2 regions of the Sporosarcina sp. P37 genome follow, and region 1 is predicted to be linked to the other one. Evidence: riboswitches for the same ligand, from Rfam matches in the RefSeq annotation. Region 1 holds a riboswitch; the other holds the start of a gene.
The links. A riboswitch is a leader RNA that binds a small molecule or an ion and turns the genes downstream of it on or off. The one in region 1 is predicted to bind S-adenosylmethionine.
Positions count from the first base shown of each region.

Region 2: another riboswitch for S-adenosylmethionine. It lies ahead of SporoP37_RS10655 (O-acetylhomoserine aminocarboxypropyltransferase/cysteine synthase family protein); the one in region 1 lies ahead of SporoP37_RS07110 (methionine ABC transporter ATP-binding protein).

Region 1 covers NZ_CP015349.1:1,364,610-1,372,024, forward strand. Annotated here, with positions in the region: gene sdaAA (L-serine ammonia-lyase, iron-sulfur-dependent, subunit alpha) at 1-157, shown strand, start outside; gene SporoP37_RS07100 (MetQ/NlpA family ABC transporter substrate-binding protein) at 246-1,070, opposite strand; gene SporoP37_RS07105 (methionine ABC transporter permease) at 1,088-1,756, opposite strand; gene SporoP37_RS07110 (methionine ABC transporter ATP-binding protein) at 1,758-2,762, opposite strand; SAM riboswitch class I at 2,877-2,988, opposite strand; gene SporoP37_RS07115 (pyridoxal phosphate-dependent aminotransferase) at 3,218-4,384, shown strand; gene SporoP37_RS07120 (tRNA dihydrouridine synthase) at 4,506-5,468, opposite strand; gene SporoP37_RS07125 (glycine betaine uptake BCCT transporter) at 5,726-7,207, opposite strand.
Region 2 covers NZ_CP015349.1:2,061,280-2,068,694, reverse strand. Annotated here, with positions in the region: gene SporoP37_RS10670 (response regulator transcription factor) at 1-98, opposite strand, end outside; gene SporoP37_RS10665 (hypothetical protein) at 393-581, shown strand; gene SporoP37_RS17300 (hypothetical protein) at 753-929, opposite strand; gene SporoP37_RS10660 (glycine betaine uptake BCCT transporter) at 1,220-2,710, shown strand; gene SporoP37_RS10655 (O-acetylhomoserine aminocarboxypropyltransferase/cysteine synthase family protein) at 2,755-4,035, opposite strand; SAM riboswitch class I at 4,309-4,412, opposite strand; gene SporoP37_RS16950 (hypothetical protein) at 5,079-5,249, opposite strand; gene SporoP37_RS10645 (sulfite exporter TauE/SafE family protein) at 6,538-7,314, opposite strand; gene SporoP37_RS10640 (sulfurtransferase TusA family protein) at 7,372-7,415, opposite strand, start outside.

The DNA of each region.
Region 1 (7,415 bases):
AATCAATATTGCACGCATGGCAAATGAACGGTTTGCGATTGACGGACCGGCAATTACGATCTGCGAAATCGACAGCCGGGTGGACGAAGAAATGCTGACACAATTAAAACGTGACGTGCCTATCATTGACGATATTGTTTTGGTAGAGACAGAGTAATAAAACAAAGTAAAAATACCAGACCTGAAGACATATTATTTTGTCTCCGGGTCTGGTATATTTTTATCTCACTGCTACAGGATTACGATTATTTTTCCATCCACTCCGGTTTGCCAAAACCTTTAAATTCGGAATCGATGACTTCTAAAAACTGCTCAGACTCTACTACTTCAATGATATCTTTCGCAAATTGCTTATCTTCATTTTCTGTTTTCACAGCGACAACATTACGGAAACGATCCGGCATGTTTTCTAAAGCCAGCGCGTCCAATAAATCCATATTTGCCGCAATTGCAAAGTTCCCCGGAACCGCAGCCAAATCAGCCCCTTCTACAGAGCGGGGCAATTGCCCTGCCTCAACCGGCTGAATAACCAGGTTTTTAGGATTTTCTGCGATATCTTTCTCAGATGCCGTCAATTGGTCTATTTCTTTATCCATTTTTACTAATCCCGCGTCTTCTAATACATATAACGTTCTCGCTGCGTTGACGGGATCATTTGGTATCGTAATGGTTGAGCCTTCTTCAATCTCATCAAGTGAATCATATTTGTTTGAATAAATGCCCAGCGGCGCTGTCGGCACTATAATCAGCTCCGAGAGTTCCATATTATTTTCCTTCTCAAAATTCGTTAAGTACGTAATGTTTTGAAACAGGTTTGCATCTATATCCCCATTGTCCAATGCAATATTCGGCTGAATATAATCACTGAATTCTGTGATGGTCACAGTATACCCCTTTTCTTCAAGTCCAGGCTGAATTGCTTTTTTCAGCATGTCGCTGTAAGGGCCTGCTGTTGCACCAAAACGAAGGTTTTTATCATCATCCGATTTTTCAGCAGTCTTTTCTCCTCCGCAGGCAGCTAAAGCGGCTGCTGCCAAAGTTAGTATGAAAGCAAGTACCAGTTTCTTCATCATCCATCTCTCCCCTATTATCTTTTATCTATCATTTTTGAAAAACGGTCTCCGCTAAATTGTATCAGCTGTACAAGAACGATTAAAATAGCGACAGTAACCAGCATAATACTGTCATCATATCGGTAATAGCCAAAGCGAATCGCCAAGTCACCTATTCCTCCGCCGCCAACAAATCCGGCCATTGCCGAATAGGCAACCAGGTTGATCAAAGTCAATGTAAGTCCTTGGATAATACTTGACTTTGATTCAGGCAGCAATACATTCCAGATAATCATCCACGGCGAAGCCCCTGTTGATATAGCAGCTTCTATAACACCTTTGTCTATTTCACGCATCGATGTTTCAACAATTCTTGCGAAGAAAGGAATGGCTGCCACAGAAAGAGATACACTTGCTGCAGTTGGGCCAATCGTGTTCCCTACGATTAGTTTGGTTAATGGGATTAGTGCTACAAGCAAAATAATGAACGGAATAGAACGGACGACATTGACGAAAAATCCGACTATAGAGTTAATTGCACGATTCTCCAGAATTAATCCTTTATCCGTTGTAAATAACAGAACCCCAGGCGGCAGACCGATAACTAAAGCAATGGAAAGTGAAATACCGATCATATATAACGTTTCGCCGAAAGCTTTTGTGATATCCGGCATCAGTTCTATGATATGGGACACATCGAACATATTATCGGATCACCTCCACTTCAGCATTTTGTTCCAGTATGTATGCAATGGCCTGCTCTACATCTTCGCGCGCTCCCTGTAATTCCATCAAGAAAATCCCGAGTGCCCGTTCCTGAATATATTCAATCGACCCGTGCAGGAAATTCCCTTTGACTTTATACTTCTGCATCGTATCGGAAATTACACCTTCCATTGCGACTTCACCTTTAAACGTGATTTTTATCAATGTGCCGGCTAGGCCGGCAGTGACACTTTCAGGAATATCATAAGAAACCACACTGCTGATAAACTCCTTCGTCAAAGGTTGAACAGGATTAGCAAAAATGTCATACACCGGACCTTCTTCAATCACTTTGCCCGCTTGCATAATCGCCATCCGATCACAAATCTCTTTTACCACATTCATCTCATGTGTAATTAAAACTATTGTGATGTTCAACTCTTTATTGATCTTTTTCAGCAGACGCAAAATGGACATAGTTGTGTTAGGATCCAGTGCGGATGTCGCTTCATCGCAAAGCAGCACAGATGGATTATTGGCTAACGCTCTTGCAATACCGACACGCTGCTTCTGTCCCCCGCTCAACTGCGCAGGATATACATTGCGCTTGTCAGACAGTCCTACCATTTCAAGCAGTTCCATGACACGTGCCTCTATTTTGTCTGAAGGCATTTTTGCCGCCCGCAGTGCAAATGCAATGTTTTCGAATATCGTCTTTTGGCTGATTAAATAAAAGTGCTGAAAAATCATCCCTATTTTCAAACGTGCCTGCCGAAGCTGTGCTCCCGATAACTTCGTTAAATCTACATCGTCGATTAAAATAGTGCCGCTTGTAGGCTTTTCCAACAAATTCAAACAGCGTATGAGAGAACTTTTTCCCGCTCCGGAATATCCGACAATGCCAAATATTTCCCCGGTCCCGATGTCCAGTGATACATCATCTACACCTTTTACCACTTTATCTTTTGTCTGATACGCCTTAGACAAATGTTGTATTTGAATCATGTTCTCCCTTCTTTCTGTATCCCAGCAGTTACTAAGTACATGCAGCTGAAATTAATCTTTTATATTAAAAAACTTCTTTCATTTTCTAAATGAAAGAAGTACTGAACTATTCTCAGCTTATCTCTCAGATGGAAAACCATTCTGCAGGATTTGGCACCTTCCTTGTTTCATTCAAGGGGTTGCTGGACTTCATCGGGCCTTTTCCCTCAGTCGCTCTCGATAAGAGATTTCTATTAAATTCTATGCGTAAAATATATACTAGTCTGAATTAATTAAACTGTCAAGCTGATTCACGCTATATTTTCATAAAATCCGACTTTTTCTATCAGTATTATTTTTTCTCCATCGATTCATTGCATTATCCGGCATTGAATTACAATCCTTCTATTGTAAAGTCTAGTATGATCTATGTATACTTAACGCAAATACCTCATCAGAGAAAGAAGGAATAGACTATGGCTTTGTCCAATCGGTTACAAAAGCTCCCTCCGCATTTCTTTACGTTATTACTGGAAAAAGTAGAAAAGGCACAGGCTGAAGGCAGAGACGTTATTAATCTGGGACGCGGAAACCCTGATCAGCCAACACCTACACATATTATTAAAGCGCTGCAGGAAGCTGTTGAAGATCCGGCCACACATGGCTATTCTCCATTTAGAGGAACACTTGCGCTGAAACAAGCGGTGGCAGAATACTATCAGCGGGAATATAACGTCACAATTGATCCTGAAACAGAAGTTGCGGTACTCGGAGGCACGAAAATTGGCGTCGTAGAACTGCCGCTGGCTATTATGAATGCAGGCGAATTATTACTCCTGCCCGATCCGGGGTACCCTGACTATTTATCGGGAGTCAGTTTAGCGGATATCCGATTTGAAACGATGCCGCTGCGCAAGGAAAATGATTTTCTTCCTGATTATGAAGAATTAACTGACGAGCAGAAAAAAGATGCTAAACTGATGTACTTGAATTATCCGAGTAATCCTACAGGCGTGACAGCAACACCTGAATTTTATGAAAAGACGGTGGCTTTCGCCAAAGAAAATCAAATTGCTGTTTTACAGGATTTTGCGTATGGAGGAATTGGTTTTGAAGGCAAGAAGCCAATCAGTTTTTTACAAACTGAAGGAGCAAAGGATGTTGGCATTGAAATGCTGTCCCTCTCTAAAATGTATAATATGGCAGGCTGGCGCGTCGGCTTTGCGGTCGGTAATCCTGAAATAGTGGAAGCATTAAATCTGTTGCAGGACCACTTATTTACAAGCATCTTCCCTGCGGTTCAGCGGGCGGCAATCGAGGCTTTAACAGGCCCGCAGCAATGCGTAGAAGAGTTAGTGGCGCTTTATCAGAGCCGCCTGACAGTATTGCTCACAGAGTGCGAACGCATCGGCTGGGATGTAACAGCGCCTACTGGTTCATTTTTCGCCTGGCTTCCAGTTCCCGACGGATTTACAAGCGAAACCTTTGCTAATTTATTGCTGGATAAAGCAGATGTTGCGGTATCTCCTGGAAACGGGTTTGGCGCGCACGGCGAAGGATATATTCGCGTCGGTTTATTAGAGAGTGAAGAACGTCTGGAAGAAGCCGTGCGCCGCATCGAAAAGCTCGGTTTATTTAAGTAAGAAGACGCTCATCTTACATGAAGTAAATAAAAAGCCTCCTTGTGATCCCGTTATATTCCGGAATCACAAGGAGGCTTTTGTTGTGAGTGTACAAATAACTGCTGTCATTTCAAAAAGAAGGTCAGTCCAGATCCACACTATTTAACAATGCACGCACTTCATCAGTCGTATTCGTGCTCATCAGTTCATTTCTGAGTTCAGCCGCACCGCGGAACCCTTTAATATAAATCTTAAAAAATCGGCGCAGCGGTTTAAATAACCGCGGTTCAAGCTCTGTCGAATATTTATCAAAAAGATCCAGGTGAATACGCAAAAGATCCAGCAGTTCTTTATGATCATGCTCTCTCTTCTCTGTTTCAAATGCAAATGGATTGTGGAATATTCCGCGGCCAATCATAACCCCATCTACGCCATACTTTTCTACAAGCTCGAGACCCATTTGGCGATCGAGAATGTCTCCGTTAATAGTCAGCAGCGTATCAGGTGCTATTTCATCGCGAAGTTTCTTGATTTCAGGAATTAACTCCCAATGCGCATTCCCGTTGCTCATCTCTTTGCGGGTGCGCAGATGGATTGACAGATTGGCGATATCTTGCTCCAGCACATGTCTGAGCCATGTGCGCCACTCTTCAATATCTGTGTAGCCAAGGCGGGTTTTCACACTGACAGGCAATCCCCCTGCCTTCGCTGCCTGTATGATGGCGGCTGCCGTGTCGGGACGATTGATCAGACCGCTCCCCTTGCCTTTTGTCGCCACATTCGGCACAGGACAGCCCATGTTAATATCCAACCCTTTAAACCCAAGTTCCGCCATCCCTATGCTCATCTCGCGAAAATGCTCAGGCTTATCCCCCCATATATGTGCGACAATCGGCTGTTCATCTTCCGTGAATGCCAAACGGCCGCGCACACTGAAAATACCTTCCGGATGGCAAAAGCTTTCTGTATTCGTAAACTCGGTGAAGAAGACATCCGGCCGTGCCGCTTTACTTACAACATGGCGAAACACGACATCCGTTACATCTTCCATCGGTGCTAATATAAAAAACGGCCACGGTAAATCACGCCAGAAATTAGTGCTCATCGTTACGTTCAAATCCTCTCTTCATAACTTGCCTATGTGTATGAATACTTCAGCTTTCCTGAACATACATAAACTGTGCACAGGCCAGTCTTTCTATTATACAAAAGAAATGATGGTGAATTCCACTATCTTTTAGTAAGCATTGAAAAAAGCAGCTGTAACAATCATCCTGGCGTTTATTTGACAGAAGTAAAACCGCTGCTGTCAGATGAGCAGCGGTTTCGTATATTTTGCATAAAGAATTGGGTGTACTCGCTCTATCTGCGTCTTATTTTTTCACTGCCCAGCGCCTTCATCAGCGATATGACCATAAGCAGCATGACGAATGAAAATGGCAGGGCAGCGATAATGATCGTATTTTGTAAAGCGGACAGGCCTCCGACTGACAACAAGATCAATGCAATGGATGATTGAAGTATACCCCAAATAATTTTCACACTCGCAGGCGGCGTCAGCGATCCATATGTCGATTGCATCCCCAGCACAAATGTTGCCGAGTCCGCACTAGTCACAAAGAATGATGCGATCAGCAGAATAGCTATAACGGAAATGATAAATGACCACGGCAACTCATGGAACATTTCAAAGACTACCAGCTCTGTCGAAGAACTTGCGATATCCGCAATTCCGCTGCGCTGCATATCAACTGCAGTCGTACCGAATGCGGAGAACCAGAATGCACAAAGTAATGTTGGAGCTAAAAGTACGCCAACCATGAACTCACGGATCGTACGTCCTTTTGAAACACGTGCGATGAACATGCTGACGAATGGCGCCCATGAAATCCACCAAGCCCAGTAGAAAATTGTCCAATCGAACAGCCATTGCTGGTGCTCTTCATTGAGCGGTGCCGTACGAAGACTCATTTGGATCAAATTTCCTGCGTAGCCCCCAAGAGATTCAGTGAACATATTCATGATCAGCAGTGTCGGTCCTAAAATAACTACGAACGCAAGAAGCAGAACAGCAAGCACCAGATTTGTGTTGGATAAATACTTGATGCCTTTACTTAGTCCTGACCACGCAGATATGATGAACAGAACCGTAACAACAGCAATAATGATAAATTGGGAGAACGTTCCGATTTCAAACCCAAACAGATAATTCAGCCCTGCATTAATTTGAACAGCACCGAAACCGAGAGTTGTTGCCACACCGAAAGCGGTAGCAAAGACTGCAAGAACGTCTACCAGAATCCCCCATGGGCCATCCATTTTCTTGCCAAAGATCGGTTTCAATGTTGCTGAAATTAAACCAGGTGAATCTTTACGAAACTGGAAATACGCAAGTGATAAAGCAATGATTCCATACATTGCCCACACATGAAGTCCCCAGTGGTAAAATGATGCGCGCAGCCCTTCCTTAAATGCTTCATCCGTATTTGGATCTTCTGTTGCGGGATTAATGAAATGCGACAGCGGTTCAGCTGCTCCGTAGAAAACCAGCCCGATCCCCATTCCTGCTGAAAACAGCATAGCAATCCAAGTAACTGTAGAAAATGCAGGTCTGTCGGTATCTTTACCAAGTCGAATCTTTCCGTACGGACTAAAAATCAGAAAGATGCTTAATAATAAGAGTGCGGAAAGCAAAAGGAGGTAGTACCATCCAAAAGAAGAGGCGACAAAATTCTTCGCATTCACTGTAATTTCCTCAAAACTTTCCGATGCAAACACACCGTAACCGACCGTGACGATGATTAATGCAATCGTAATGTAAAATACATTTGATATTTTTCTCATGTTTCTCCTTTCAAAGATAGTTTATTTATTCGTCTGATGAACGGTTATATACTATACATATACCTTGACGAGAAAGCAAAAGCGAAAATTACAGGCTTTCATCAGCAGTGTTACGCTTTATTTTTTTTATAAAGCACTCTAAACATAGATGAAATATAACAAAAAGCGCAAAACAGATAAATAAATCCGTTATGATAAGGTAAAAGAT
Region 2 (7,415 bases), 700 kb from region 1:
GCTTTCAGCACATGATATCCTTCATTTTTCAAATAAATCTCAATTCCTTCACGAATTTCCTTATCGTCATCCGCAACTAGAACAGTAAACTCTTTCATATTCTTCACCCCGCCTCGTCAATAACTACATTCTATCACCCAACTCTTAACAAAGTTTGAGGATAAATCTGAAGAAATTCTTAAGAAGCTGCTGGACGAATCCTCCGCGCTCAATACAGCGCCGCAGCCGCTCAAATCATCCCGGAACCGCTCATACATAACCTGGAGGCGATCATAGCTGTCCTGCAACCGATCTTATTTCCAATGAAGCGATCATAGCACCTTCGCTAGCGCTCATACCCGGCGTATATTCTCCAATAAAAAAGCCACACTTCCATAATGGAGGTGACATTCATGCCGAATAAAAAGAAAAACAAACAAAATGAAAAAATGCGCGAAGAGTACGGATACGGCTATGATCTGAGTCCGGATGATTTTGATGTAATCGGACAAAATGATGCAGCGAAGAAGCATAATGCGAACTCGAAGAAGGATAAGAATAATGCGCAAGCAGATGGTGACTATCCTGTTAATCCTTCCTAAAACGGTGAATAGATTGGCACTCTGTACATATAGGGTGTTATTTCAAGTCACTTCGGATTATATTCGGCCGAAAAAAAGAGCAGCCGGCGCGGCTGCTCTTTTTCTATACATAATTTACATTCGGCACCCCGCACTTCTGCATGAAAAGCAGACAGTATGGAATAATTGAACTTACAGGTCCTGATAAGCCCGCTGGTGCTTGCCGCCATCCTTTACTTCTGCATGATAAAGCGCTTTTAAGGCAAAGCTCTTCTCAAGTTCATGCTCTTTCATGATAGCTTTCAATTGTCTGTTTAACTCGGGGCTCTGCTTAACGAGCTGAAGCATTTTAGGTTGTGAATATTGCATGATAATCTCCTCCTCATTTCTATCGTTTCTATAGTATAGCACGGCTTCACTTTCTGCGTTTCCGCCCAAGAATAACCCTCGGATGATAGAAAACTTTGTTTTAATATAACACGGATGACCCAATAACCTTTTAAAATTACGCTTTTCATTTGTAAGACATCCATAAAAAAGTTATACTACTTTTTATGTTTATCTAATCAACAAACGGGTACTGTAAAGTGTATATGTGCAATTTTTCGCTAATTGGCTAACTGCAGCAAAAGAATCTATATCCAAAATAAGGGGGATTTATGAGAAAAGTTTCAATAACATTTTATATAACGCTCGCCGCTGTCATCATCGCGGTCGGGTACGGCGTGATTGCGCCTGATCATTTTGAGAATGTCACATCTATCATAAAAGATTTCATTTCAAATTCTTTCGGCTGGTATTATTTACTGACCGTCTCTATACTGTTTTTCATTTCAGTATTTTTGATATTCAGCCCTATTGGCCGAATTCGCTTAGGAAAAGATAAGGACCGCCCGCAATTTTCAATGCTGTCATGGCTTGCCATGCTGTTTTCCGCCGGTATGGGAATTGGACTTGTGTTCTACGGAGCAGCAGAACCGCTCTCGCATTATGCTGTAGATCCAGCGACGACGGCTCCAGAGACTAAAGCTGCTTATAAAGAAGCCATGCGCGAAACGTTTTTCCACTGGGGATTCCATGCGTGGGCTATTTACGGCATGACGGCTTTGGTTCTTGCATACTTCCAGTTCCGTAAAGGGCAGCCCGGTCTTATTTCTGCTACACTCCGTCCGATTTTCGGCGATCGTGTAGACGGAAAACTGGGCACAGTGATAGACATATTTTCAATTTTTGCTACCGTTTTCGGTGTAGCAACATCGCTTGGATTTGGAGCTGTTCAGATTAACGCCGGATTGAACTATTTATTTGGTGTCCCGATCGGCTTCTGGTCACAGTTTGTCATTATTGCGATTGTAACAGTACTGTTTTTGATTTCCGCATGGAGCGGACTTGGTAAAGGAATCAAAATTTTATCCAATACGAATATGGTTCTGGCGCTGGCACTGTTAATTTTCGTCATTGCGCTGGGCCCCACACTATTGATATTCAATATGTTTACTGATTCTATTGGAGGTTACTTGGAACATCTGATCCGTATGAGCTTCCGTACTGCGCCATTGACGCCGGAAAACCGTTCATGGCTGAATGACTGGACGTTATTCTATTGGTCTTGGTGGATCGCCTGGGCGCCATTTGTCGGTATGTTCATTGCCCGCGTATCAAAAGGCCGGACCATTCGGGAGTTCATGATCGGGGTGCTGGTTGTGCCTACCGTATTGAGCGCAATTTGGTTCTCCGCGTTTGGAACGACGGCGATTGAAACACAGAAGGCCGGTATTATCGATCTGGCTTCCAGCGCAGCCGAGCTGACGATTTTTGAAATGTTCAGCGGTTTGCCCTGGTCATTTGTCATTTCAGTAATTGCGGTTTTGCTGATCATTTCGTTTTTCATCACATCAGCAGACTCCGCCACGTTTGTACTTGGCATGCAGTCGTCTCACGGCTCATTGACGCCGCCAAATAATTTGAAGATTATCTGGGGAGTCATTCAATCTTCCATCGCGATCATTTTATTGTACGTAGGCGGATTGAATGCACTGCAAAACGTCATTATTATCGCTGCCTTGCCATTCTCAATCATACTTATTATGATGGTCACCTCACTGCTAAAATCGTTGAAAGAAGAGCGAAAACGAATACACAGACCGTAAAAAAAGGAGCATCCCCGCTTATGCGAGGGTGCTCCTTTTCTATGTTAGTTTACTGCCTTTTCAATGGCTTGTTTCAAATCTGCAATGATATCGTCAGGCGATTCCAATCCGACAGATAAGCGGATTAATTCTTCGCTGACTCCGGAATTTTTCAAGTCTTCTGCAGACAGCTGCTGATGGGTAGTAGAAGCAGGATGAATGATTAACGATTTTGCATCCCCTACGTTCGCGACATGAGACCAGATTTCCACGTTATCGATGACTTGTCTTCCTGCATCGCGGCCGCCTTTGATGCCAAAAATGATGATCGAACCGTAGCCATTCTTCAAGTGCTTATTCGCCAGTTCTGCTGTCGGATGGTCTTCAAGCCCTGTATATGTCACCCATTCTACTGCCGGATGATCTTTCAGGAACGCAGCAACCTTTTGCGCATTTTCATTGTGGCGCGGCACACGCAAGTGAAGCGTCTCCAGTCCTTGCAGCAAGTTAAATGCACTGTCAGGCGCGAGACATGGGCCGAAGTCTCTCAGCAATTGCACACGCAGCTTTGTCGCGAATGCAGCTGCCGCAGTATCGATTCCGTAGCGCAGGCCATGATAGGATTCATCTGGCTCCGTGAAGCCTGGGAACTTCCCTTGCGTCCAGTCAAATTTCCCTGCATCGACCGCCACGCCGCCGATTGTTGTACCATGTCCGCCAATCCATTTCGTTGCCGAGTGGATGACTACGTCCGCCCCGTACTCTATTGGATTGGATCCATAAGGAGAGGGGAACGTATTATCCACAAGCAATGGAATTCCGTGCTCATGCGCGATGTTCGCAACCGCTTCTACATCGAGGACCTGCAGGCTCGGGTTACCGATCGTTTCTGCGAACAACGCTTTCGTTTTATCTGTAATGGCTGCTTCAAAATTCTTCGGATCCGATGAATCTACAAACTTCACTGTAATACCATAACGCGGTAATGTGACAACGAATAAATTGTATGTACCTCCGTACAGATTGCTTGCTGCAACGATTTCATCGCCTGCTCCTGCAATATTCATAATGGAAAAAGCAATCGCCGCCATTCCCGAAGACAGCGCCACTGCTGCCGTTCCGCCTTCAAGCTGTGCCACACGCTCTTCAAATACCGCCACTGTCGGATTAGTGATACGCGTATAAATATTGCCCGCCTCTTTCAGAGCAAATAAATTCTGTGCATGTTCCGTGTCTTTGAATACATAAGAGGTCGTACGATGAATCGGCAAAGCACGTGAGCCTGTGTCAGGATCCGGCTTCTGTCCTCCATGTAATAATATCGTTTCCGGCTGTAAATTCGTCATAACCATTCCCCTTTTTCATGTATTGATGGAACACCGAAAAGCGTAAGAGGGCGTTTAGCTGCGGCAGGCGTTGGAGGTCTGAACTCAAAGGAGCGCTCTTCTCCTTTGCAGTCAGTCCGAAACGCCCCGAGCAGCTGCCCTCTGAAGCTGGACACTGAAAAGCGTAAGAGGGCATCCAGCTGCGGCAGGCGTTGGAAGGCGCGCGCAGCACTCCCGGGTATACAAAAAGCCCTTCTTCCGTAATAAGAAGAGGGCTATGCTTTCGCTCATTTCTCCTTATCTTCCAAACTGCTGGGAGTTTGTAGGAAGTAGCACCTTTGCTTTCGCCGGTTGCCGGGCATCATAGGGCCTAATCCCTCCGCCGCTCTTGATAAGAGTACGTCTATTCGTTTTCCATCTTGAAAAATAGTATAAAGCTATTCGGATGCTATTGCAAGGAACTATTGATGGAATGTTTAGAAAGTAGCGTTATTTTCTTTAGACCAGTGACAAGGCGAGTTATGCTGTTCTTTGTTTCCTGGGGAAGTGTTCTGCCGGGGGTAGTTTGTTTTTGCACTGGTTTGGGTCGTTGCTCGACTGTTTGTTGGGGTTTGCAGTTAGTGAGTGTCCACTTTTTGGACCCGCGCAGGCACGTGGGGGATTGCCTTTCGTCATGAGCCAGCTGGCGATAGAACGCGCCAGTTGTCTCATGACTTCGGCCGACCCCGCAGTTGTGCCTGCGCTGCTGAGTGGAAGCAAGCCAGGTTGTTGTTTAAAAGAGAAGAAATGCATTGACTCGTTGCCGACTGGTGTTTGCTTTGGCAAATGAAGTGTCATATTCTGCTTCCCCTAACTGAACGAAGGCGCCTTACAAGCGGTAGGCGAAGTGATGAGACAGCCAGGCGGTCTTCCTGTCTGGCTCATTGCGTAGCCATCCGCCAGCGCCGCAGTGAGTTCAATGCCGTTCTGTCTCTAGTTTTGTGGTCGTAGCTCGATCGGTTGTCGGGGATTGAAGTCAGCAAGTGTCTGCTCTTAGGACCCGCGCAGGCACGTGGGGGATTGCCTTACGTCATGAGCCAGCTGGCGAAGTGCGTGCCAGTTGTCTCCTGACTTCGGCCGACCCCGCAGTTGTACCTGCGCTGCTGTGTGGGAGCAAGCCAGGTTACTTTTTTATAAGAGAAGAAGTGCAGTGACTGGTTGCCGACTGGCGTATGCTTTGGCAAAAGACGTGTCATATTCTGCTTCCCCCTCACTGAACGGTGGCGCTTTACAAGCGGTAGGCGTAGCGATGAGCCAGACAGGCGATCTTCCTGTCTGGCTCATTGCGTAGCCATCCGCCAGCGCTGCAGTGAGTTCAATGCCGTTCTGTCTCTGGTTTTGTGGTCGTAGCTCGATCGGTTGTCGGGGATTGAAGTCAGCAAGTGTCTGCTCTTAGGACCCGCGCAGGCACGTGGGGGATTGCCTTTCGTCATGAGCCAGCTGGCGATAGTGCGTGCCAGTTGTCTCATGACTTCGGCCGACCCTGCAGTTGTGCCTGCGCTGCTGAGTGGAGGCAAACCGAGTACTCTTTTAAAAGAGAAGAAGTGCAGTGACTACTAGACGACTAGCGTATGCTTTGGCAAATGACGTGTCATGTTTTGCTTCCCCCTAACTAAACGAAGGCGCCTTACAAGCGGTCGGCGAAGTGATGAGACAGCCAGGCGATCTTCCTGTCTGGCTCATTGCGTAGCCATCCGCAAGCGCCGCAGTGGGTACAATGCCGTTCTGTCTCTGTTTTGGGATCGTAGCTCGACTCGTTGTCGTGGATTGAAGTTAGTAAGTGTCCGCTCTTAGGACCCGCGCAGGCACGTGGGGGATTGCCTTTCGTCATGAGCCAGCTGGCAAAAAGCGCGCCAACTGGCTCATGACTTCGGCCGACCCCGCAGTTGTGCCTGCACTGCTTAGTGGAAGCAAACTAAGTACTCTTTTAAAAGAGAAGAAGTTCAGCGACTACTAGATGACTGATGTACGCTTTGGCAAAAGACGTGGCATTTTTCGCTTTCTCCTAACTAAACGTAGGCGCCTTACAAGCGGTAGGCGTAGCGATGAGACTGACAGGCGCACTTCCTGTCTGGCTCATTGCGGAAGCCATCCGCAAGCGCCGCAGTGACTTCAATGACGTTCCCCTTCTTCTGCTACAAAGATGGCAACTGGTGTAACCCAGTTATGATGCACAAAAACCAAAACCGCCTGCACAGCATTTGCCCATCACCTTTCCAAAACCAGAAGCCAAAGTGATTCCCCCTAACTAAACGGAGGCGCCTTACAAGCGGTCGGCGAAGTGATGAGACTGACAGGATGCCCTTCCCTGTCTGGCTCATTGCGTAGCCATCCGCCAGCGCCGCAGTGACTTCAATGACGTCTTGCTTCTCTTATAACAATGACGGCAACTGCTGTAATCCAGTTATTACGCACAAAAAGAAAAGCACCGGAGCAGGGGTGTTGTCCCATGCTCCGGCGCTCGCACTTTCATTATAAGCCCTACTAAAAGATATCCCACCAAATCTTCACAGCAGAAATAACAATCAACACTGCGAGGATGCTTTGCAGTACTTTCGTGTTAACTTTGCGGCTCGCTTTCACACCGATTGGAGCAGCGATGACACTGGCGGCGATCATCACTAGCGCGGGACCATACGGCACCTGCCCCGTGAACAGCTTCCCGCTGGCAGACCCGACTGATGACAGCAGCGTAATGGCCAGTGACGTGGCAATTGTGACGCGCGTCGGGATCTTTAAGATCACCAGCATGACCGGCACCATAATGAAAGCCCCGCCAGCCCCGACAATTCCTGCCGCGAGACCAACAATGAACGCCGCACCGGAAGCGACCAAACGATTAAATATAATATCTTCAATCGGTATATCATCAAGCCCCTTTTTCGGAACAAACATCATGATTGCCGCCATTACCGCGAGAACACCGTAGACGATATTCACGGCAGCTTCCGATAACAGACTGGAACCTAATCCTCCGAGCGCACTGCCGGCCAGGACGCTGATTCCCATATACAGAACGAGCGGTTTCAAAATCAGATTGCTTTTCCGGTATGCCCAGACGCCCGAAAGCGAAGCGAAGAATACTTCCACTGCAGTGATCCCCGATACCTCGTGCGGTGTAAATGCGGTGAATCCCAACAGCGCCGGGATAAACAGCAGCATGGGGTACTTGACTATTGCGCCGCCGATTCCCATCATGCCTGAAAGAAACGAGCCGACGAATCCGATGAGGAAGATGGTGATAATAAATGAAATAGTCATGATGTCCTCCCTTCTCCCTTATGAAAGAGGGAGGTAATCATTCCCTCTGTTTTAAGTTTACCCTTTTTGAATCCAGAACTTAAAGATATCAGACTCTTGCT